One region of the Mesobacillus sp. ABV4_180 genome, then DNA from elsewhere that is predicted to be linked to it. Evidence: a T-box and tRNA genes for the amino acid it is inferred to sense, from the RefSeq annotation. Region 1 holds a T-box; the other holds one or more tRNA genes.
The links. The T-box of region 1 lies ahead of ileS (isoleucine--tRNA ligase). A T-box ahead of a tRNA ligase gene usually reads a tRNA of that ligase, here a tRNA-Ile.
Positions count from the first base shown of each region.

Region 2: it has a tRNA-Ile gene. The T-box ahead of ileS (isoleucine--tRNA ligase) is inferred to sense a tRNA for this amino acid. The anticodon was not compared.

Region 1 covers NZ_JBSWTJ010000001.1:3,104,186-3,115,859, forward strand. Annotated here, with positions in the region: gene ACXAEA_RS15925 (solute carrier family 23 protein) at 1-746, opposite strand, end outside; gene pyrR (bifunctional pyr operon transcriptional regulator/uracil phosphoribosyltransferase PyrR) at 918-1,460, opposite strand; gene ACXAEA_RS15935 (RluA family pseudouridine synthase) at 1,672-2,583, opposite strand; gene lspA (signal peptidase II) at 2,555-3,046, opposite strand; gene ACXAEA_RS15945 (TraR/DksA family transcriptional regulator) at 3,424-3,711, opposite strand; gene ileS (isoleucine--tRNA ligase) at 3,899-6,658, opposite strand; T-box leader at 6,738-6,975, opposite strand; gene ACXAEA_RS15955 (DivIVA domain-containing protein) at 7,027-7,548, opposite strand; gene ACXAEA_RS15960 (YlmH family RNA-binding protein) at 7,638-8,411, opposite strand; gene ACXAEA_RS15965 (YggT family protein) at 8,491-8,751, opposite strand; gene ACXAEA_RS15970 (cell division protein SepF) at 8,757-9,197, opposite strand; gene ACXAEA_RS15975 (YggS family pyridoxal phosphate-dependent enzyme) at 9,199-9,885, opposite strand; gene pgeF (peptidoglycan editing factor PgeF) at 9,886-10,713, opposite strand; gene ACXAEA_RS15985 (YlmC/YmxH family sporulation protein) at 10,782-11,054, opposite strand; gene sigG (RNA polymerase sporulation sigma factor SigG) at 11,183-11,674, opposite strand, start outside.
Region 2 covers NZ_JBSWTJ010000001.1:279,811-291,484, reverse strand. Annotated here, with positions in the region: gene gyrB (DNA topoisomerase (ATP-hydrolyzing) subunit B) at 1-996, shown strand, start outside; gene gyrA (DNA gyrase subunit A) at 1,127-3,682, shown strand; gene ACXAEA_RS01580 (HD-GYP domain-containing protein) at 3,777-4,862, shown strand; rRNA gene ACXAEA_RS01575 (16S ribosomal RNA) at 5,174-6,723, shown strand; tRNA gene ACXAEA_RS01570 (tRNA-Ile) at 6,853-6,929, shown strand; tRNA gene ACXAEA_RS01565 (tRNA-Ala) at 6,945-7,020, shown strand; rRNA gene ACXAEA_RS01560 (23S ribosomal RNA) at 7,148-10,082, shown strand; rRNA gene rrf (5S ribosomal RNA) at 10,184-10,299, shown strand; gene ACXAEA_RS01550 (hypothetical protein) at 10,588-10,719, opposite strand; gene ACXAEA_RS01545 (YaaC family protein) at 10,838-11,674, opposite strand, start outside.

The sequences.
Region 1 (11,674 bases):
ATATGTTCTGATATTGTTACGATCGCAACCGGGACCATCAGCAGCACGAGTTTCCAGCTGATGCTTACATCGTAATGGACAAAAGGAATGATGAAATCTGGCATTTCAAAGATTTTTGCTGCTTTTACCCCGCTTAAATCTACGATTCCAATTGCCAGGGAGTAGACATATCCGACAACGATGCCTCCAAGAATCGGAACCATGCTTAGCATACCTTTACCATAAATCGTGAAGACGATTGTTGCTGCAAGTGTTACCAGAGCAGCGGAGAAATGAATCAGGCTGTAATTGCTGGTGCCTGGCTCGTTCATTGCCATATCTACTGCAACACCTGCGAGTGAGAGTCCGATTACGATAATCACCGGTCCGACAACTACCGGAGGAAGCAGGCGCATGATCCAGCGGTAGCCAGCCTTCTTGATAATCAGGGCAACAACCCCGTATACAAGACCTGCAAGGAAGGTTCCGACCATTGCGGCACCTGGTCCGCCGCCGGCCTTAGCCGCAATGACAGGAGCAATGAAAGCGAATGATGATCCAAGGTAAGCAGGCACCTGGAATTTCGTAATGATCAGGAAAGCAATCGTGCCAAGCCCGCTTGAAATCAATGCGATTGCGGGGCTCAAGCCCACCAGATAAGGTACAAGAATCGTTGCGCCGAACATGGCGAATAAGTGCTGAAGACTTAGTGTGAACCATTGGATTGGTGAAGGTACGTCTTTTATGTCCAGGATTGGTTTGTTCATGTTTATTCCCCTCTCTTTTATAACAAATGCGCAAGCGCCTTGGTCAGCCCCTATAAAAAAACCCTCTTTGCCAGAAGGTGCAAAGAGGGTTTGGGCAAAAAAGCCCGCACAAAGCCATCAGCGATGCGCTCCCCCTTTTCAGCCTCTCTGGACTGCGTTTAAAAGGGCTATTTATTTTTCAAAAATGCTTACTCGTTCTTCTTCGTCAACTTCCTGCAGTTCGACCACGATTTTTTCAGAGCTTGATGTCGGGATGTTCTTTCCGACAAAATCCGCTCTGATCGGCAGTTCCCTATGTCCTCTGTCAACCAGCACCGCAAGCTGGATTGTCGCGGGGCGACCTATATCAATCAACGCGTCCATCGCTGAGCGGACTGTCCTGCCTGTATAAAGTACATCATCCACCAGGATCACTTTCTTATTGGCGATGTCGACCGGGATGTCTGATCCTTTTACCTCGGGCTCCTGATCATTTGTCTTTTTTGTCAGGTCATCGCGGTAAAGGGTAATATCCAGCTCTCCAACCGGCATTTCCGCACCTTCAATTTCACGGATCCTTTCAGCCAGCCTTCTCGCGATATAAATTCCTCTTGTCCGGATTCCGACTAGTACACAGTCTTCAATTCCCTTGTTTCTTTCAATGATTTCATGGGCAATCCTCGTCAATGCTCTGCGAATCCCCTGATTATCGAGTACTACAGCTTTTTCTGTCATTTGTTTTCACTCCTTCTCTGTCTATGGTTTGAAAACGGACCAAGTAAAAAACCCTCTTGCCAGATTAGGCAAGAGGGTAAACGTGTGGTGTTAGCTTGCAGCAGGGCACACAAATATGCCTGATGCAAATCCGTTTCCTTCTCAGCCTCACGGGACTGTCTTTAAAGGACTTATTAAACTATAGTCATCTTAAGATACTTGTTGAACTTTGTCAACGATTTTCTCTTAATTCATTCAAAAGCTCTACGAGATACTCTGGCAGTGGAGCTTCAAATTCAAGATATTCACCAGTTCTCGGATGTTCAAAACCGAGGAGGCCAGCATGCAAAGCCTGGCCGCCAATATCAAGCGTCTTCTTTGGCCCGTATTTCGGATCGCCTGCGAGCGGATATCCGATGTACTTCATGTGCACACGAATCTGGTGGGTCCGGCCCGTTTCGAGCTGACACTCAACAAAAGTAAAGTCTTTGAAACGTTCGAGAACATTGAAATGGGTGACAGCGTGTTTCCCATTATCGACGACCGTCATGCTCTGGCGGTCTTTTTGGTCACGTCCCAGCGGAGCATCGATCGTTCCATGATCATGCTGGATATTGCCATGGACAAGTGCCTTGTATTTGCGAGTTACCGTTTTAGCAACAAGCTGGTTCACAAGGCTTTCATGTGCCAAATCATTCTTCGCAACCATCAGCAGCCCTGATGTATCTTTATCAATCCTGTGGACGATTCCAGGGCGAAGTACACCGTTGATTCCCGAGAGATCCTTACAATGGGCCATCAATCCGTTTACGAGCGTCCCTGACATATGCCCAGGTGCCGGGTGTACGACCATACCCCTAGGCTTGTTCACTACAAGCACATCATGATCCTCATAAAAAATTTCAAGGTCCATTTCTTCCGGAATGACATCTAACGCTTCAGGCTCCGGTATACGGATTTCAAGCCTATCATCCATGCTGCATTTATAGTTTGTTTTGATTTGTGCTCCATTAACAAGTACATTTCCAACCTTGATCCATTGCTGGACCTGACTTCTCGACCACTCAGGATCAAGTGTCGAAACAACCTTATCTATTCTGTCACCAGCCTGTTCTTCACTGATGATGTGTTCCATTTTCTCCATAAGCTTTCTTTTTCGCCTCTCTCTCTTCCCTGATCATGTCAATCATCAGCAGGCCCACACCGACAACAAGTGCAGAATCTGCGATATTGAAAATAGGGAAATCGTATCCGAAAATATAAGTATTGATAAAATCGACTACTTCTTTTCGGTACACCCTGTCGATAAAATTACCGATTGCTCCGCCCAGCATAAAACCAAGCGAAACACCCAGCAGCAGTTTACCTTTAGCTGCCTTCTGGATATAAATGACAAGGCCAATGATCACGATGATGGTAATGACATAGAAGAACCACATTTGCCCTTGAAGAATCCCCCATGCAGCACCACGATTGCGGTGCGAAGTAATGTACAAGAAATTCTCTATGAACTTGATGCTTTCACCAAGCTCCATGTTCTTTACAATCAACCATTTCGTCAGCTGATCAAGCAATACAACAAAAAGTGCAATTATGTAATAAAACACAAAGGTAACCTCCACATCCACAACAATTCATTACCTTAGCATTTTAGCACATATAAGGTTAAAACGACAGATATTATAAGTTGAGGTGAAACAGCCAGTGTAAAAAGCTGCAGAAACCAAATTGAAGGACTGTATTGGTTACCTTTTTTCAGCTAACTGTGGAGTTTTCGGCTCCAATTGGCTTTATTGGTTACCTCTTTTTAGCTAAACATGAAAATTCGGGCTCCAATAGGGTCTTTGGGTTACCTCTTTTTAGCTAACCATGGAATTTTGAGCTCCAATAGAGTCTTTTGGTTACCTCTTTTTAGCTAAACTTACAAATTTGGGTTCCAATAAGCTCTTAAAGTTGCTTCAATTAAGTAAGCAATTACCCCAATTCAAGAATATATTGGTTTTCGGCAATATTGTTCGATTTGGTCCACTTCGCATGCGGATCTTGCTGTGGGGATTGTCTGCAAAAACTGGTATGGCAGATATTCTCCCGATTTTTCGCATTTTCCATACTCGCCATTTTCCAGTTTTTCCAGTGCTGCATCAATATCCTTTAGCTCATCTTTGATATAGTGCAAAATCCTTTCATCTTTCTGTCCGTAATTCAGGTACGCTAACAATTCTGTTCTCGTTTCGCGGAGCTCGGTGTAAATGTAATCGAAATTACCTTCCATATATCTGCCCCCGTTCCTGTTTATAGCTATTATTTCCTCATGCAGTTCGCTGAGTCAGCTTAACTTTTTACATGTACTGCAGGAATTCCCGGAGAAGGAAGATATTATCACAATAAAAGCGCAAGCCGCCTGGCCAGGTTCACAAAAACAAAAAACTCCGGGGAATCCCCGGAGTTTACTACGTCACTTAGTAATTTTCTTTAACTACAGTTGCACAGCGTTCACAAAGTGTTGGGTGTTCTTCCACTTTGCCAACTTCAGGTGTAACAACCCAGCATCTTTCGCATGTTTCACCTTCAGCTTTTGTAACGACAATCGCTGCATTTTCAAGCTTGATTGCATTTTCAGGAGCCTGTTCGTAGCTTCCTGCCACTTCAAAGCCTGATACAATGAACAGCTGGCTTAGGTTTTCAGAGATTGAGTCAAGAAGTTCCTTCGTGCTGTCATTGACATATAATGAAACCTTTGCAGTCAATGACTTTCCGATTACTTTAGCATTCCTTGCTTCTTCAAGAGCCTTAAGAACATCATCGCGAAGCTTCATGAAAGAATTCCACTTGTTCTCAAGCGCTTCTGAATTGGCAATTTCCTTCGCTTCAGGCATATCCGTAAGCTGGACGCTTTCTTCATTCACTGATGGGATGAATGCCCATACTTCATCAGCCGTATGTGAAAGGATTGGAGCAGTCAGTTTAACCAATGCAAGCAAGCTTTCGTGCAACACTGTCTGGATAGCGCGGCGCTCAGCATTATCTGCAGCTTCGATATAAAGGACATCCTTTGCAAAATCCAGGTAGAATGCACTTAGGTCTAATGTACAGAAGTTATTGACCGCATGGTACACGCCTGCGAATTCATAGTGATCATAAGCATTGCGGACATACTTGATTAATTTGTTCAGCTTAACAAGCATGAACTGGTCTACTTCACGCAGCTGATCGAATGGTACTGCATCTGTTGCAGGGTTGAAGTCGGACAAATTCCCAAGCAAGAATCTGAACGTGTTGCGGATTTTACGGTAAACTTCAGCAACCTGCTTAAGGATTGCGTCAGATACACGCACGTCTGATTGATAATCAACGGAAGCAACCCATAGACGAAGGATATCTGCTCCTAACTGGTTCATGACTTTGGCAGGTACAACAACGTTACCGATTGACTTACTCATCTTGCGGCCTTCGCCGTCAAGTGCAAAACCATGGCTGAGAACACCTTTATAAGGAGCCTTCCCTGTTACAGCTACTGCTGTTGACAAAGATGAGTTGAACCAGCCGCGATATTGATCAGAGCCTTCAAGATAAAGGTCTGCAGGACGCTGAAGGTCATCGCGCTCTACAAGCACTGCCTGGTGTGATGAACCAGAATCGAACCAAACATCCATGATATCCGTTTCTTTTGTAAAATGGCCATTAGGGCTTCCGGAATGGCTGAAGCCTTCAGGCAGCAATTCTTTTGCTTCTTTTTCAAACCAAATATTAGACCCATGCTCGCGGAAAAGGTTTGATACATGGTCGATTGTTTCATCCGTAATGATCGCTTCACCGTTCTCAGCGTAGAATACAGGGATTGGAACTCCCCATGCACGCTGACGTGAAATACACCAGTCCCCGCGGTCACGGACCATATTGAACAATCTTGTTTCTCCCCATGCCGGCACCCATTTTGTTTCTTCAACGGCTTTTAGCAATTCACCGCGGAAATCCTTGATGGATGCGAACCACTGTGCAGTAGCACGGAAAATTACAGGCTTTTTCGTTCTCCAGTCATGTGGATATGAGTGTGTGATGAAGCTTAGCTTCAGCAAAGCACCAGCTTCTTCAAGCTTTTCTGTGATTGGCTTGTTCGCCTGATCATAGAATAACCCTTCAAAGCCTTCTGCTTCAGCTGTCATAACACCTTTATCATCAACAGGGCATAGAACTTCAAGGCCATACTTCTGGCCGACATGGAAGTCATCTTCCCCGTGTCCTGGTGCAGTGTGTACACATCCTGTACCCGCATCTGTTGTAACGTGCTCACCAAGCATGACAAGTGAATCCCGGCCATACAATGGATGGCTTGCCAGTACGCCCTCAAGCTCTTTTCCAACGACTTTCTTCACAGCAGAAACATTTTCCCAGCCGATTTCATTCGTAACGGCTTCAAGCAGTTCTTCGGCAACAAGGAATTTTCTTCCGTCTGCTTCAACCACTGCATAGGTTAATTCAGGGTGAACTGAAATTCCAAGGTTTGCTGGAATTGTCCATGGAGTTGTTGTCCAGATGATGATTTCTACATCCTGGTCAAGAACACCCTTTCCGTCTTTTACAGGGAAACCAACATAGATGGAAGCAGAACGCTTATCCTGGTATTCGATTTCAGCTTCTGCCAGCGCTGATTCACTTGAAGGTGACCAGTACACAGGCTTTTTGCCTTTGTAGATATATCCTTTTTTGGCCATATCGCCGAACACCTTGATCTGCTGTGCCTCGTACTCAGGTTTCAAAGTGATGTAAGGATTCTCCCAGTCGCCTCTGACTCCCAGACGCTTGAACTGTTCGCGCTGGTTGTTGATCTGCTCATAAGCATACTCTTCACACAGCTTCCTGAACTCAGCGACAGTCATTTCCTTGCGTTTAACACCCTTGTTTGTCAGAGCCTGCTCGATTGGCAGACCATGTGTGTCCCAGCCAGGAACATACGGAGAGCAAAAACCGCTCATTGATTTATAACGGACGATAAAATCTTTAAGGATTTTATTCAGTGCATGCCCCATATGGATATCCCCATTTGCGTATGGAGGTCCGTCATGAAGGATGAACAGCGGGCGTCCTTCCGTGTGTTTCTGGACTTTTTCGTAGATACTCATTTCTTCCCATTTCGCCTGGATTTCCGGTTCCCTGTTCGGAAGATTTCCGCGCATTGGGAATTCGGTCTTCGGCATCAGCAATGTGTCTTTGTACTCCATTTAATTGATCCTCCTATTTTTACCGTTGCAGCCATGAAAGAGAACGATGATGGAAAATAAAAAAACCTCCTCATCCCTGAAAAGGGACGAGAAGGTTTATTCCCGCGGTACCACCCTAAATAGACAAGAAACGATCTCCTGTCCTCTTAGCATTCTTAACGCGAATGTCACGCCTGCGCTTAATGATCCAATCCGGATGTTCAGCTCGGAACTACAGGGTGATATTCTGGCTACCGCTTGCAATGGGCTTCCACCTTCCCCATTTCGCTGAAAAAGCAAGCATCTGGACGCCATACTGTCCCTGTCATCGTTTTTCTGTCATGTATTGCACTTTGTTATGAAATTATATGCGAAACAACGCTTCTGCGTCAAGCCAGTGAATCTTCTTCTTCTCTCGCAGCCGCCTTTAATTCTGTTGAATCCAGTTCATATTCAAGCAGGTGATCCCAGTCATCGGTGTTCAGCATATCCAACTGTGCTTCAATCAGCATCTTGAATCGGGTCCTGAATACTTTGGACTGTTTCTTCAATTCCTCGATTTCCAATGCGATCTTACGCGCCTTCGACAGTGATTCATTGATGATCCTGTCAGCATTCTTTTCTGCTTCCTTGATGATCAGCTTTGCTTCTTTCTGTGCGTTGCGGCGTACTTCTTCCCCTGCTTCCTGGGCAATCACGATCGACTTATTGAGTGTTTCTTCAATATTCGTAAAATGGCCAAGCCTTGAGTTCATTTCATTAAGCTTTTCTTCAAGCTCTTTTTTCTCTCGGATAATTAGTTCGTAGTCCTTGATAACCTGATCAAGAAACTCGTTCACTTCATCTTCATCATACCCGCGAAATCCCTTATTGAATTCTTTGTTGTGTATATCTAACGGCGTTAAAGGCATTACGCCACCTCCCATAAGTTATAATCCTTTATGTACTTAAAGCTATGATTCGACAAAAAAGCTAAAAATCCTTCTTAATAACTATATAATTATTTTTTTCTTCCGGCAATAACTCGATATTTATCTTTTTTTGTTTTGCCTTCAATTGTGATGATTTTTGCACGCCCATATCCTCGTGCAGAGATGACATCTCCTTCACCACAGTCAAAAGCAGTATTTTCTATGGCTGTCCAATTTACCTTTACATGTCCATGCTGTATGAGCAGCTGGGATTTTTGCCGTGAAAGATTGAAGAGCGCAGACATCACTGTATCCAGTCTCAAAGATGAAACAGTTGTATTCATTTCATTCCATTCCTCATCAATCGCAGCGGCACGATCAAGCGGAAGCTCCGTCAGGCTGATCGATGCTCTGCCGACCGATTCCAGCTGAAGACGAATATAATCAGCGATTTCAGCTGCAGCGAAAAATTGAACAGTATCTTCGCCGATCAGAATGTCACCGAATTTCCCGCGTTTTAATCCAAGAGACATTAGGCTCCCGAGAACCTGCCGGTGTTCAATGTTCACGAACTTCTTCGCATATTCGACGCCAAAAAGCTTTACCTGGAAGTCCTCATCATGCGCTTCCAGATACTCTGGAAAAAGTAATGCCCGTTTTCTTTCCGTCCCTGGCGCACCGCCAAAAAGCTCCCATTTTACATCAGGATGCTTGCCAATAACAGTGGATAGGATTTGCTGTTCCCTTGGATCCAGGAAATCAGTCAATTTTGGAGCATAGTTTTGTTCAACATATTCTTTCCAGTTCAGGACCTGGTCGATAAATTCCCGTTCCTCAGGACGGAAATGCTGGTATATACTCATTTTCTTCTCCTTTTACCTACAATACCTTTGATAGAAAACAAGCAGGGCCTGAGTCAGACCCTGCAAGAAGTTATCCTTATTAAAACCATGCAGCCAGCTGGTATAAGCCGCTCACAGCAAATTTCAATACCAGGAAGGCCACGATTGGCGAAATGTCTATCATTCCGATTGACGGCACAATCCTGCGGAACGGCTCCAGGAACGGCTCGCAAATCCTCGCCAAAAACTGGCCGATCGCTGTTTCCCTTGCATTCGGGAACCATGACATGAAAATATAAATGATCAAGGCCCACTGATAAATACTTACTAAATTAGCTATAATCGATACTACCAAATTCATTTAATCTACCACCTCGACTCTTGGTAATCCCGCTCCTGCATCAGTTCAGAAATATTCCCTGTCACTTCAACATTATCCGGGGTACATAAAAAGATATTCATTCCGATCCGCTGAATATCACCGCTGATTGCATAGACAGTACCGCTGAGGAAATCGACAATCCGCCTTGCCTGATCCTGTTCGATCCGCTGAAGGTTGACGACGACTGCCCTGCGGTTTCTTAAATGGTCAGCGATTTCCTGTGCCTCCGCATACATCCTTGGCTCCATCAGAATCACTTTTGATGATTTTTGCACACTCTGAAGACTGACGACATTCTGTTTTTGCTGAACCGGCTGCTTGCTTGGCTTGAACGGCTCAGCTTCCTCTTCGAGCATTTCCTCATCATTATAGTCATATTCATCTTCCAGGAAAAAAAATGTCTTAATTTTTGATTTTAAGCTCATATTATTGCACCTCCGATTCATTGCCTACCAATGCAGTGCCGATTCGCACCATAGTAGATCCTTCTTCAACAGCTATTTGAAAATCATTTGACATACCCATTGACAGTTCTTCACATGGTGCGTAATCCAGGTTCAGCGATTTGACCTGATTCTGAAGCTGTTTCAATGTCTTGAAGCAATTCCTGATGACCTGCTCGTCCCTTGTGTTGGGTGCCATGGTCATTAACCCGCTTACGAGGATGTTGGGATATTGTCTTAATTCAGTTACAAAGCCAGGGACGTCGTCAGGTTTCAGCCCGTGCTTGCTTTCTTCACCAGATGCATTGACCTGAATCATGCAGTTCACTTTTGAAATGGCACGCTTATCAATTTCTTTTGCAAGAGACAGACGGTCAAGTGAATGGATGTATGTAACATGTTCAATGATGTTTTTGACTTTTCTCGTTTGCAGCGATCCAATAAAATGCCATACAGGCTTGTCCTTTAAATGGCTGATTTTATCAAGCAGTCCTTCATCACGGTTTTCACCAAGGTGAATGACGCCAGCTTCGATCGCTTCCTGGGCGCGTGACGGTGAAACGTATTTAGTGACTGCAATAATTTTCACATTTTCCGGACTGCGATCCGCTTTTTTACATGCTTCTGCTATTTGACTCTGGATAACCTCCAGATTATCTAAAACGTTCATTTAAGGACGGCTATCCTCCTTCCAGCCAATATAGGCAATCATTCGGCCTGCATTGCCTTTATCCCGCCTGTGAGAGTAAAAATGTTCCCGATGGCAGCTTGTGCAATAATCGGTAACGAATAAATTTTCGTCTTTCACGCCGGCCTTTAAAAGAATCTGCCGGTTTACTTCCTTTAGATCGAGAGCATACTGCCCTTCACTAACTTGATTATATGGCAATATATCGACATCATCTAGTATATTTTTTACTAAACTAGTTACTATCTCATCAACAATATAACATTTTTTGCATATCGATGGACCAATTACAGCAGAAATTTTTTCTATTTTTGCCCCATTTTGCTGAAATTTGTTAATCATTTCAGACCCAATGCCGTTCACTGTACCTTTCCACCCGGCATGAGCAACACCAATCAACCCTGATTCTGGATCGATAAAATAAAGCGGGACACAGTCTGCAAAACAAAGCGTCAGCAATATTCCCTTCTCGGCGGTCATAAATCCGTCTGTCCCTGAAAAGGAAGAATCATATTGGTCAGAGCCGCGTCCCTGGTCAGATTTCTTTACCATCGCAATTTGGATATCATGGGTTTGTTCTGCACCAATCCAGCTGGAAAGCGGAAAATCGATTTTATTTGCGAGCAGGAGACGATTTTCGCAAACTGCCGCTTGCTCATCTCCTACATGAAAGCCAAAGTTCAATCCTGAAAAAGCCTGTTGGCTGACTCCGCCATTCTTTGACGTAAAACCAGCTTGGAGGCCAGGAAAACGATCCATCCACTTTTTTATTGAAAAAAATTCTTCGCTTTGCAAGATGAATGGTTCCATTATTTTTCCCTCACCGTGTTTTTGTCTAGTGTATCACAAACAGACTGTAACACAACAGTGATACAGCCTTACTCCTCCCGTTCATCATGCTGGATATATTCCCCGCTATCCTTATAGCGTACCAGGATGACATCCTCGCCAATTTTCAATATATTCCTCCAGGGAATAATGACTTCATCTTCTTTGCCGAAAAAACCAAGTACTTTCCCAGAGCTTCCTATGACTACCGCTTCGATTTTTCCAGTATTCAAATTGATTTCAAAGTCCTCAATATTCCCCAGCCTTTTGCCATCCGAAACATTTACAACATCTTTTACCTGGAATTCAGTCACCTTTACCATATTGATCCCTCCGGATTCACATTGGTGCTTTTTTCACCTTTTATAAAATATATGAACCGAAAACAGATGTATGATTTTTGATGCCCACATCGTTCGAGGCAAAATAAAAAGCTGCCAGAATAGGCAGCTTAACTTTGGATATTCTTATTCATTTGTTTAATGGCCGCTTTCTCAAGCCTGGAAACCTGTGCTTGTGAGATGCCAATCTCATCGGCAACCTCCATTTGCGTCTTACCCTGGAAGAATCGTTTACGCAGAATCAACTTTTCCCTTTCATTAAGGCGTCTCATGCCTTCCTTGAGTGCGATTTCTTCTATCCAGTGTGTATCCTTATTTCTCTCATCGCTTAATTGGTCCATCACATATATCGGATCCCCGCCGTCATTATAGATCGGTTCAAACAGGGAAACCGGATCCTGGATTGCATCCAGTGCAAAGACGATTTCCTCGTGGGGCACTTCAAGGACTTTGGCGATTTCTTCAGCTGTTGGTTCCCTTGAAGCCTCACTCATCAGCCTTTCCCGTACTTGCAGTGCTTTATATGCTATATCCCTTAAAGAACGGGAGACTCTGATCGGATTATTATCTCTTAGATACCGTCTGATTTCACCTATTATCAT
Region 2 (11,674 bases), 2.8 Mb from region 1:
AAGGATAATGATGCCAATCTTTCCGGTGAGGATGTACGAGAAGGACTGACTGCGATTGTTTCCGTCAAGCATCCTGACCCACAGTTCGAGGGCCAGACGAAGACAAAGCTTGGAAATTCAGAAGTCCGTGCGGTTACAGATACAACCTTCTCAGAGCATTTTGAAAAATTCATGCTTGAAAATCCAACCGTAGCCAGGAAAATCGTTGAAAAAGGCCTTATGGCAGCAAGGGCAAGACTTGCAGCGAAAAAAGCGCGTGAACTCACACGACGCAAAAGCGCTCTGGAAATTTCAAGCCTGCCAGGTAAATTGGCTGACTGTTCTTCAAAGGATCCTTCCATCAGCGAATTGTATGTCGTTGAGGGTGACTCCGCGGGCGGATCTGCCAAGCAGGGACGTGACCGCCATTTCCAGGCGATCCTGCCTTTGCGCGGTAAAATCCTGAATGTTGAAAAGTCCCGTCTGGATAAAATCTTATCCAACAACGAGGTAAGAGCGATCATCACGGCTATCGGAACAGGCATCGGCGAAGACTTTGATCTTGCGAAAGCCCGTTACCAAAAGATCGTCATCATGACAGATGCCGACGTTGACGGCGCACATATCCGAACTTTATTATTGACGTTCTTCTACAGATATATGAGAAAGATCCTTGAAGCAGGTTACATTTATATTGCCCAGCCGCCTTTATACAAAGTCCAGCAGGGCAAAAAAATCGAATATGCTTACAATGATAGGCAGCTTGAACAGATCCTCGCTGAGCTTCCTCAGCAGCCAAAGCCGGGCATCCAGCGTTATAAGGGTCTTGGAGAAATGAATCCTGAACAGCTGTGGGAAACAACGATGAACCCTGAAACAAGGACGTTGCTGCAAGTAAGTCTTGAGGATGCGATTGAATCGGATGAAACATTCGAAATCCTGATGGGCGACAAGGTAGAGCCGCGACGTAACTTCATAGAGCAAAACGCTCTCTATGTAAAGAACTTGGATATTTAAATTTTATTCCCAGGATAGTAGGTTCAGCCTCTATCCTGCTTTTTCTGAAATGGCGCTGGTTGACTTGGGTCCATACAGGTACCCTTATCTGTCTGCGTTGAACAGAGTTCCTAAAGGAGGTCTCTCTTAAATGTCTGAAACACCAAATCCACGTGTTAAAGAGATTAATATTAGCCAGGAAATGCGGTCATCCTTCCTGGATTACGCCATGAGCGTTATCGTGGCACGTGCCCTGCCAGATGTGCGTGATGGCCTGAAGCCCGTGCACAGAAGGATTCTTTATGCGATGCATGATCTTGGCATGCATTCTGACAAAGCTTATAAAAAATCGGCAAGGATCGTCGGCGAAGTAATCGGTAAGTACCACCCACACGGTGATTCTGCCGTTTATGACACAATGGTCCGTATGGCACAGGACTTCAACTATCGCTATATGCTCGTGGACGGACACGGTAACTTCGGTTCTGTCGATGGCGATGCAGCTGCTGCGATGCGTTATACTGAAGCGCGTATGTCGAAGATTTCAATGGAGCTATTGCGCGACATCAATAAAGATACAATTGACTACCAGGATAACTATGACGGTTCTGAAAGAGAACCGATTGTCATGCCTTCAAGATTCCCTAACCTGCTGGTAAACGGTACTTCCGGTATCGCTGTCGGAATGGCAACGAACATCCCTCCGCATCAGCTTGGAGAGGTCATTGATGGAGTATTGGCGATCAGTAAGGACCCTGACCTTACCATTCAGGAATTAATGGAAATCATTACAGGACCAGATTTTCCAACCGCTGGACTGATCCTTGGACGCAGCGGCATTCGCAAGGCTTATGAAACTGGACGCGGATCGATTACCCTTCGTGCAAAAGTTGAAATTGAGCAAAAGTCTAATGGCAAAGAAGTCATAATCGTTAATGAACTTCCATACCAGGTTAATAAAGCAAAGCTAATCGAGAAAATCGCAGAGCTTGTCCGCGACAAGAAAATAGATGGAATCACGGATTTACGAGACGAATCAGACCGTAAAGGAATGAGGATTGTCATCGAGGTCCGTAAAGATGCAAATGCAAATGTCCTTTTAAATAATCTTTATAAGCAAACAGCATTGCAGACGAGCTTTGGTATCAACCTTCTTGCCCTTGTCGATGGGCAGCCTAAGGTTCTGAACCTTAAGCAGTGCTTGAAATACTACCTTGATCATCAGGTTGTCGTGATTCGCCGCAGAACGGAGTTTGAACTGAAGAAGGCTGAGGCACGTGCCCACATCCTTGAAGGCTTGCGAATTGCCCTTGATAACCTTGATGCAGTCATCAGCTTGATCCGAAGCTCCCGTACGACCGACATTGCCCGGGAAGGCTTGATGACTCAATTCAAGCTGTCTGACAAGCAAGCACAGGCAATCCTTGATATGCGTCTGCAAAGACTTACTGGTTTGGAACGTGAGAAAATCGAAGAAGAGTTCCAAAACCTTATGCAACTCATTTCGGAACTGAAAGCAATCCTTGCTGATAATGAAAAAGTGCTGGAAATCATCCGTGAAGAACTTACTGAAATCAAAGAGCGATTCAACGATGAGCGCCGCACGGAAATCGTTTCTGGAGGACTGGAAATGATCGAGGATGAAGATTTGATTCCTCGTGAGAACATCGTCATCACCCTGACACACAACGGCTATGTAAAGCGCCTGCCTGTTTCTACATACAGGGCACAGCGACGTGGCGGCCGCGGAATCCAGGGCATGGGAACGAATGAAGATGATTTCGTGGAACACTTAATCACGACTTCTACACATGATACGATTCTTTTCTTTACAAATAAGGGTAAAGTATATCGTTCGAAGGGTTACGAGATTCCGGAATTCAGCCGTACTGCGAAAGGCATTCCAATCATCAACCTTCTGGAAATCGAAAAGGGAGAATGGGTTAACGCTATTATCCCGGTAGAAGAATTTGTGGATGACTGGTTCCTGTTCTTCACCACAAAAGAAGGGATTTCGAAACGTTCGCCATTATCTTCTTTTGCGAATATCCGAAACAATGGTTTGATTGCCCTGAACCTGCGTGAAAACGATGAATTGATTTCCGTGCGTCTTACTGACGGAAGCAAGGAAATGATCATCGGCACGAAGAACGGGTTGTTGATCCGTTTCCCTGAAACAGATGTCCGCTCTATGGGCCGTACGGCTACAGGAGTAAAAGGAATCACCCTTTCAGAAGACGATGAAGTCGTTGGCATGGAAGTCCTAGAGGAAAGCGCAGAGATTCTTGTCGTTACGAAAAACGGTTACGGCAAGAGAACCCCTTCCGAAGAGTACAGAAGGCAAGGTCGAGGCGGTAAAGGAATTAAGACTTGCAACATTACCGACAAGAATGGCGACCTCGTGACGATGAAGGTCGTTACTGGCGAGGAAGATCTCATGCTGATTACGACAGGCGGTGTATTGATCCGGATTCCAGTCAGCTCCATTTCTATGACTGGCCGTAACACACAAGGGGTAAAATTAATCAGCCTAAACAAAGCAGAAAATGAATATGTTGCGACAGTTGCCAAAGTCGATAAGGAAGATGAGAAGCCTGAAGACATGGAACTGGAGGAAAATGCAGAATCCACACTAATCGATCCTGAAGAAGTTGGCAGTGAAGAAGCAGTAGTAACCGAAACACCAGCTGACTCGGACGAAGAATAAAACTTTTAAAGAGGAACACAAATTTGTGTTCCTCTTTTTTGGCAAAATAAAGTAAAATAATTGTAAGAAAATTATAATTCCGGGGTGGAAAGCCTTGCGCGTACTTGTAGACAATCTTAAAGAGGGCTGTATCCTTACTGATGATGTACTTAGCAAAACAAAAAGACCCATCATGAGCAAAAAGACGGTACTCTCAAAGCATCTAATAGAAATCTTGAAAATTTTCCTGGTAAAAGAAGTTGAAGTAGAAAAGATTATGGTGAATGGCATGCCATTTCACGCCCCTGTTGTTGGATCGGACAAAAAGGTCCTGGCAACATCAAATGAATCAGACCTTGCCTTTCTTGACCTGTTTTTGAGGGCTAAACAGGATTTTAAAAAGGAGTTTGTCTCCTGGCAGTCAGGAATGCAGATTGATATTGCCAAAGTGAGAAAGATCATCGTTACGTTGATAGAACAAGTAGAAATAACCTCTTCAGATATCTTTAATCTACACCATTATTCGTCCAAGAATGAATACTTGTATGACCATCCGTTAGCGGTTGGAATCATAAGTGCCTTCATTGGGAAAAAGTTGAATTACAGCAAAGGGGATGTGACACAGCTTGCTCTCGCAGGCTGCCTGTCAGATTGCGGAATGGCGAAAATCAGTCCAACTCTTCTTAATAAAAGTTCCACATTGACAGTAGATGAGTTTGAGGAAATCAAAAAGCACCCAACTTATAGCTACCAATTAGTAAAGAACAGTCCTTTATTGAAAGATGCCACAAAAATTGCGATTCTTCATCACCATGAAAGAATGGACGGCAGTGGCTATCCTTTTGGTGAAAAAGGGAGCAGAATCCATCCCTTTGCGAAAATACTGGCAGTTGCAGATTCCTTCCATGCGATGACATCTGAAAGAATCTATAAACCTAAGAACTCACCATTTAAAGTACTTGAAATGATCAACGAAGAACTGTTCGGAGAATTTGACATTGCTGCCTTAAAAGCATTAAGTTCTGCGATCATGAATTATTCCATCGGCACCAAGATCCGCCTTTCGGATGGACAGGCTGCTGAGATTATTTTCGTGGAAGAAAAGAATCCAGCCCGACCATTAGTCAGGCTGCTAGAGTCGGGCCAAATCCTGCCTTTAGAAAAGAACAGGTATTTACATATCGACGAAATCATTCAGTAAGCTGGCTGTGTCTGCCAGCTTTTTTTATTATTCTAGTAAAAATGTTTAAAAGTATTGCCTTATAATGATTAGCCTGATATAATCTTCAAAGTCAGTAACGAAACAACAAACTTGAATAATAAGTTTTCGAAAAAAGTTATTGACTTATATAGCGGGAAAATGTTATATTAATAAAGTCGCTTACGGGCGATGACAACGAGTGATTGTTCTTTGAAAACTAAACAAACAAGCGTCAACAAACAATAATATTCTTGCTTCTATTATAGAAGACAAGAGCCAACGTTTTATTTTATGAGCTAACTCATAACTCTTTCTTGGAGAGTTTGATCCTGGCTCAGGACGAACGCTGGCGGCGTGCCTAATACATGCAAGTCGAGCGGATCTTCATTAGCTTGCTTTTGAAGATCAGCGGCGGACGGGTGAGTAACACGTGGGCAACCTGCCTGTAAGACTGGGATAACTTCGGGAAACCGGAGCTAATACCGGATAATCCTTTCCCCCACATGAGGGAAAGCTGAAAGACGGTTTCGGCTGTCACTTACAGATGGGCCCGCGGCGCATTAGCTAGTTGGTGAGGTAACGGCTCACCAAGGCAACGATGCGTAGCCGACCTGAGAGGGTGATCGGCCACACTGGGACTGAGACACGGCCCAGACTCCTACGGGAGGCAGCAGTAGGGAATCTTCCGCAATGGACGAAAGTCTGACGGAGCAACGCCGCGTGAGCGATGAAGGCCTTCGGGTCGTAAAGCTCTGTTGTCAGGGAAGAACAAGTATCGGAGTAACTGCCGGTACCTTGACGGTACCTGACCAGAAAGCCACGGCTAACTACGTGCCAGCAGCCGCGGTAATACGTAGGTGGCAAGCGTTGTCCGGAATTATTGGGCGTAAAGCGCGCGCAGGCGGTCCTTTAAGTCTGATGTGAAAGCCCACGGCTCAACCGTGGAGGGTCATTGGAAACTGGGGGACTTGAGTGCAGAAGAGGAGAGCGGAATTCCACGTGTAGCGGTGAAATGCGTAGAGATGTGGAGGAACACCAGTGGCGAAGGCGGCTCTCTGGTCTGTAACTGACGCTGAGGCGCGAAAGCGTGGGGAGCGAACAGGATTAGATACCCTGGTAGTCCACGCCGTAAACGATGAGTGCTAAGTGTTAGAGGGTTTCCGCCCTTTAGTGCTGCAGCAAACGCATTAAGCACTCCGCCTGGGGAGTACGGCCGCAAGGCTGAAACTCAAAGGAATTGACGGGGGCCCGCACAAGCGGTGGAGCATGTGGTTTAATTCGAAGCAACGCGAAGAACCTTACCAGGTCTTGACATCCTCTGACAACCCTAGAGATAGGGCGTTCCCCTTCGGGGGACAGAGTGACAGGTGGTGCATGGTTGTCGTCAGCTCGTGTCGTGAGATGTTGGGTTAAGTCCCGCAACGAGCGCAACCCTTGATCTTAGTTGCCAGCATTCAGTTGGGCACTCTAAGGTGACTGCCGGTGACAAACCGGAGGAAGGTGGGGATGACGTCAAATCATCATGCCCCTTATGACCTGGGCTACACACGTGCTACAATGGATGGAACAAAGGGTCGCGAAGCCGCGAGGTCGAGCCAATCCCATAAAACCATTCTCAGTTCGGATTGCAGGCTGCAACTCGCCTGCATGAAGCCGGAATCGCTAGTAATCGCGGATCAGCATGCCGCGGTGAATACGTTCCCGGGCCTTGTACACACCGCCCGTCACACCACGAGAGTTTGTAACACCCGAAGTCGGTGGGGTAACCTTTTGGAGCCAGCCGCCTAAGGTGGGACAGATGATTGGGGTGAAGTCGTAACAAGGTAGCCGTATCGGAAGGTGCGGCTGGATCACCTCCTTTCTAAGGATATTGCCTAAGGGCAATCGGAATGCGAATCTTTCGATTCGTACTGCGGATTTAACAATCCGCATAGTTGACTAGCTTGTTTGTTTAGTTTTGAGGGAGTAATTCCTCTTTCATATGATATATGGGCCTATAGCTCAGCTGGTTAGAGCGCACGCCTGATAAGCGTGAGGTCGGTGGTTCGAGTCCACTTAGGCCCACCATATATCTTTCATAACGGGGCCTTAGCTCAGCTGGGAGAGCGCCTGCCTTGCACGCAGGAGGTCAGCGGTTCGATCCCGCTAGGCTCCACCATGTCGCTTTTATGCGCGTGTTTTTTGTTCCTTGAAAACTAGATAATCGTAAGTAAGAAGAACCAAGAAAAAACCGAGTGATCGCCATTTTAGTTTTCTCTCTATTCAATTAGAGAAATGACCTTTTAGGTTAAGTTAGAAAGGGCGCACGGTGGATGCCTTGGCACTAGGAGCCGATGAAGGACGGGACTAACACCGATATGCTTCGGGGAGCTGTAAGTAAGCTTTGATCCGGAGATTTCCGAATGGGGAAACCCACTGTTCGTAATGGAACAGTATCTTTACCTGAATACATAGGGTATTGAAGGCAGACCCGGGGAACTGAAACATCTAAGTACCCGGAGGAAGAGAAAGCAAACGCGATTCCCTGAGTAGCGGCGAGCGAAACGGGACATAGCCCAAACCAAGAGGCTTGCCTCTTGGGGTTGTAGGACACTCTACATGGAGTTACAAAGGAACGGGGTAGATGAAGTGGTCTGGAAAGGCCCGTCAGAGAAGGTAAAAACCCTGTAGTTGAAACTTCGTTCCCTCCTGAGTGGATCCTGAGTACGGCGGGACACGAGAAATCCCGTCGGAAGCTGGGAGGACCATCTCCCAAGGCTAAATACTCCCTAGTGACCGATAGTGAACCAGTACCGTGAGGGAAAGGTGAAAAGCACCCCGGAAGGGGAGTGAAAGAGATCCTGAAACCGTGTGCCTACAAGTAGTCAGAGCCCGTTCATGGGTGATGGCGTGCCTTTTGTAGAATGAACCGGCGAGTTACGATTACATGCAAGGTTAAGTTGAAGAGACGGAGCCGCAGCGAAAGCGAGTCTGAATAGGGCGAATGAGTATGTGGTCGTAGACCCGAAACCAGGTGATCTACCCATGTCCAGGGTGAAGGTTGGGTAACACCAACTGGAGGCCCGAACCCACGCACGTTGAAAAGTGCGGGGATGAGGTGTGGGTAGCGGAGAAATTCCAATCGAACTTGGAGATAGCTGGTTCTCTCCGAAATAGCTTTAGGGCTAGCCTCACGTTGTAAGAGTCTTGGAGGTAGAGCACTGTTTGGACTAGGGGCCCTCATCGGGTTACCGAATTCAGACAAACTCCGAATGCCAAAGACTTATCCGTGGGAGTCAGACTGCGAGTGATAAGATCCGTAGTCAAAAGGGAAACAGCCCAGACCACCAGCTAAGGTCCCAAAGTATACGTTAAGTGGAAAAGGATGTGGAGTTGCTTAGACAACCAGGATGTTGGCTTAGAAGCAGCCACCATTTAAAGAGTGCGTAATAGCTCACTGGTCGAGTGACTCTGCGCCGAAAATGTATCGGGGCTAAACGTATCACCGAAGCTGTGGATTGACATCTTAGATGTCAGTGGTAGGAGAGCGTTCTAAGGGCGTTGAAGCTAGACCGTAAGGACTGGTGGAGCGCTTAGAAGTGAGAATGCCGGTATGAGTAGCGAAAGATGGGTGAGAATCCCATCCACCGAATGCCTAAGGTTTCCTGAGGAAGGCTCGTCCTCTCAGGGTTAGTCGGGACCTAAGCCGAGGCCGAAAGGCGTAGGCGATGGACAACAGGTTGATATTCCTGTACCACCTCTTTATCGTTTGAGCGACGGGGGGACGCAGGAGGATAGGGTAAGCGCGCTGTTGGATATGCGCGTCTAAGCAGTTAGGCTGCAAGTGAGGTAAATCCCGCTTGCGTGAAGGCTGAGCTGTGACAGCGAGGGAAATTTAGTACCGAAGTTCCTGATTCCACACTGCCAAGAAAAGCCTCTAGCGAGATAAATGGTGCCCGTACCGCAAACCGACACAGGTAGGCGAGGAGAGAATCCTAAGGTGAGCGAGAGAACTCTCGTTAAGGAACTCGGCAAAATGACCCCGTAACTTCGGGAGAAGGGGTGCTCATTTGGGTGAATAGCCCGGATGAGCCGCAGTGAATAGGCCCAGGCGACTGTTTAGCAAAAACACAGGTCTCTGCGAAGCCGCAAGGCGAAGTATAGGGGCTGACGCCTGCCCGGTGCTGGAAGGTTAAGAGGAGGGGTTAGCTCACGCGAAGCTCTGAATCGAAGCCCCAGTAAACGGCGGCCGTAACTATAACGGTCCTAAGGTAGCGAAATTCCTTGTCGGGTAAGTTCCGACCCGCACGAAAGGCGTAACGATCTGGGCACTGTCTCAACGAGAGACTCGGTGAAATTATAGTACCTGTGAAGATGCAGGTTACCCGCGACAGGACGGAAAGACCCCGTGGAGCTTTACTGTAGCCTGATATTGAATTTTGGTACAGCTTGTACAGGATAGGTAGGAGCCTGAGAAACCGGAGCGCCAGCTTCGGTGGAGGCGTCGGTGGGATACTACCCTGGCTGTATTGAAATTCTAACCCGCGCCCCTGATCGGGGCGGGAGACAGTGTCAGGTGGGCAGTTTGACTGGGGCGGTCGCCTCCTAAAGAGTAACGGAGGCGCCCAAAGGTTCCCTCAGAATGGTTGGAAATCATTCGCAGAGTGTAAAGGCACAAGGGAGCTTGACTGCGAGACCTACAAGTCGAGCAGGGACGAAAGTCGGGCTTAGTGATCCGGTGGTTCCGCATGGAAGGGCCATCGCTCAACGGATAAAAGCTACCCCGGGGATAACAGGCTTATCTCCCCCAAGAGTCCACATCGACGGGGAGGTTTGGCACCTCGATGTCGGCTCATCGCATCCTGGGGCTGTAGTCGGTCCCAAGGGTTGGGCTGTTCGCCCATTAAAGCGGTACGCGAGCTGGGTTCAGAACGTCGTGAGACAGTTCGGTCCCTATCCGTCGTGGGCGCAGGAAATTTGAGAGGAGCTGTCCTTAGTACGAGAGGACCGGGATGGACGCACCGCTGGTGTACCAGTTGTCTTGCCAAAGGCATCGCTGGGTAGCTATGTGCGGACGGGATAAGTGCTGAAAGCATCTAAGCATGAAGCCCCCCTCAAGATGAGATTTCCCATAGCGCAAGCTAGTAAGAACCCTGAAAGATGATCAGGTTGATAGGTCAGAGGTGGAAGCGCGGTGACGTGTGGAGCTGACTGATACTAATCGTTCGAGGACTTAACCAAATAGATCATTCGTTCTTCTTGAATTCTTCTTACAACATTATCTAGTTTTGAGGGAGCAAAGCTTTTTGCGAAGCAAAATTGCAAAACCTCAAACCAAATAGTCTGGTGGCGATGGCGAGAAGGTCACACCCGTTCCCATACCGAACACGGAAGTTAAGCTTCTCAGCGCCGATGGTAGTTGGGGGTTTCCCCCTGTGAGAGTAGGACGCCGCCGGGCACACGAAAGAACAGCTGTAATGGCTGTTCTTTTTTTGTCTCTTTCTATTCGAAACCCTTTCGAAGTGATATGCAGTTAAAAACCCTCTGGAAGCTTCCAGAGGGTTTCTTATTATCTAGGAAATGTAAAATGTTCTGGTTTCGTTAAATACATGTAGTAATCTTAATCTAGCTCCAGCGCCTCTCCCTCGAGACGCTTCGGTCCTGCCAATGAAGACAAAGAACGACTTCACTGTCAGGCCCTCTAGCGCTTGTCTGGCTGAGCGAGGCGCTTGCGCTCTTTGATCTGCTACTTTTTCTTTTTCTTCGTTGTTCCTAGTGACTGTAACTGGTCCATTACCTTTGCACGCGATTTTTGGTCTCGAAGCAAGTATGCTGTACCTAAAGCAACCGTAGTCATCATAAGTTTTTTTCTATCCATTGTTATTCCTCCTTCGTTGTTTCGTTGTCTATATATGTGGAATTCCCGATATTACCTTACTATAAACGTTCCACTATCACACACGACAATAGCAGAGGGCTGTGAACCCTTGACACTTTCACTTCTTCGTCAAGTACTGGTAAATTAAGTAAGGCCCTTTTTTTACGGATGATTTTAAAAACGTCTCGATCAATGGATAGTCTTCATTGGGCATCATCTTGATCAATTCACTCCACCATTCCGTTTCGTAACGGGCAATCATTCCCAAGTTATATAAAAGCAAGTAATGAAGAAGCATTTCTGGATATAAAAACAATTCTCCTTTGCTTAACGGAAAGGCGTAATGCTTCTCGTCCAGATTGTATTTCAACGGAGTTGGTTCAGCTTTCTCATTAAAGTTTGCCTCAAAGAGGATGGATTCTGACTCCTCCTTTTTAAAAGACAAAGGAACGGATGATTTGGATTGGAAATATTCCTTAAAGCGATTTTCGGTCATATGAAAGTGATCTATTATTGTCTTCGACAGGGAGTAGATGGAGTTCTTTTCTTCCACTGATTCAAAAATTTGTTTTCCTCTAAGTTCAGAATAGATGGATGACAACTCTGGGATCAGTTCAAGCACTTCTCCCATCGTAGCTTTTTCCCCTTCTAATTGTTTCATGTGGAACATTTTCTCAGCCATCAGTGAAAACAATCCATTCTTCTGGAACTTTACTTCATCTTCCGTGAAACTGTACTGCTGTTTTTTCCGTTTTCTTGTTGAGACACCATGCGCGAGCACCGAAGTTGTTTCAGGATAATCTGGTGCCACTGTCAGGATGCAGGCCTTTATTAAATGGACTAGTCCATAAAAGAGCAGAATTGGCTGAATGGCCAGCGGCGATTTTTCCGCCTGTTCATAATAAAGCTTGCCATGTTCGAGATAATACATAAATGGGTAACAATTTTCGAAACT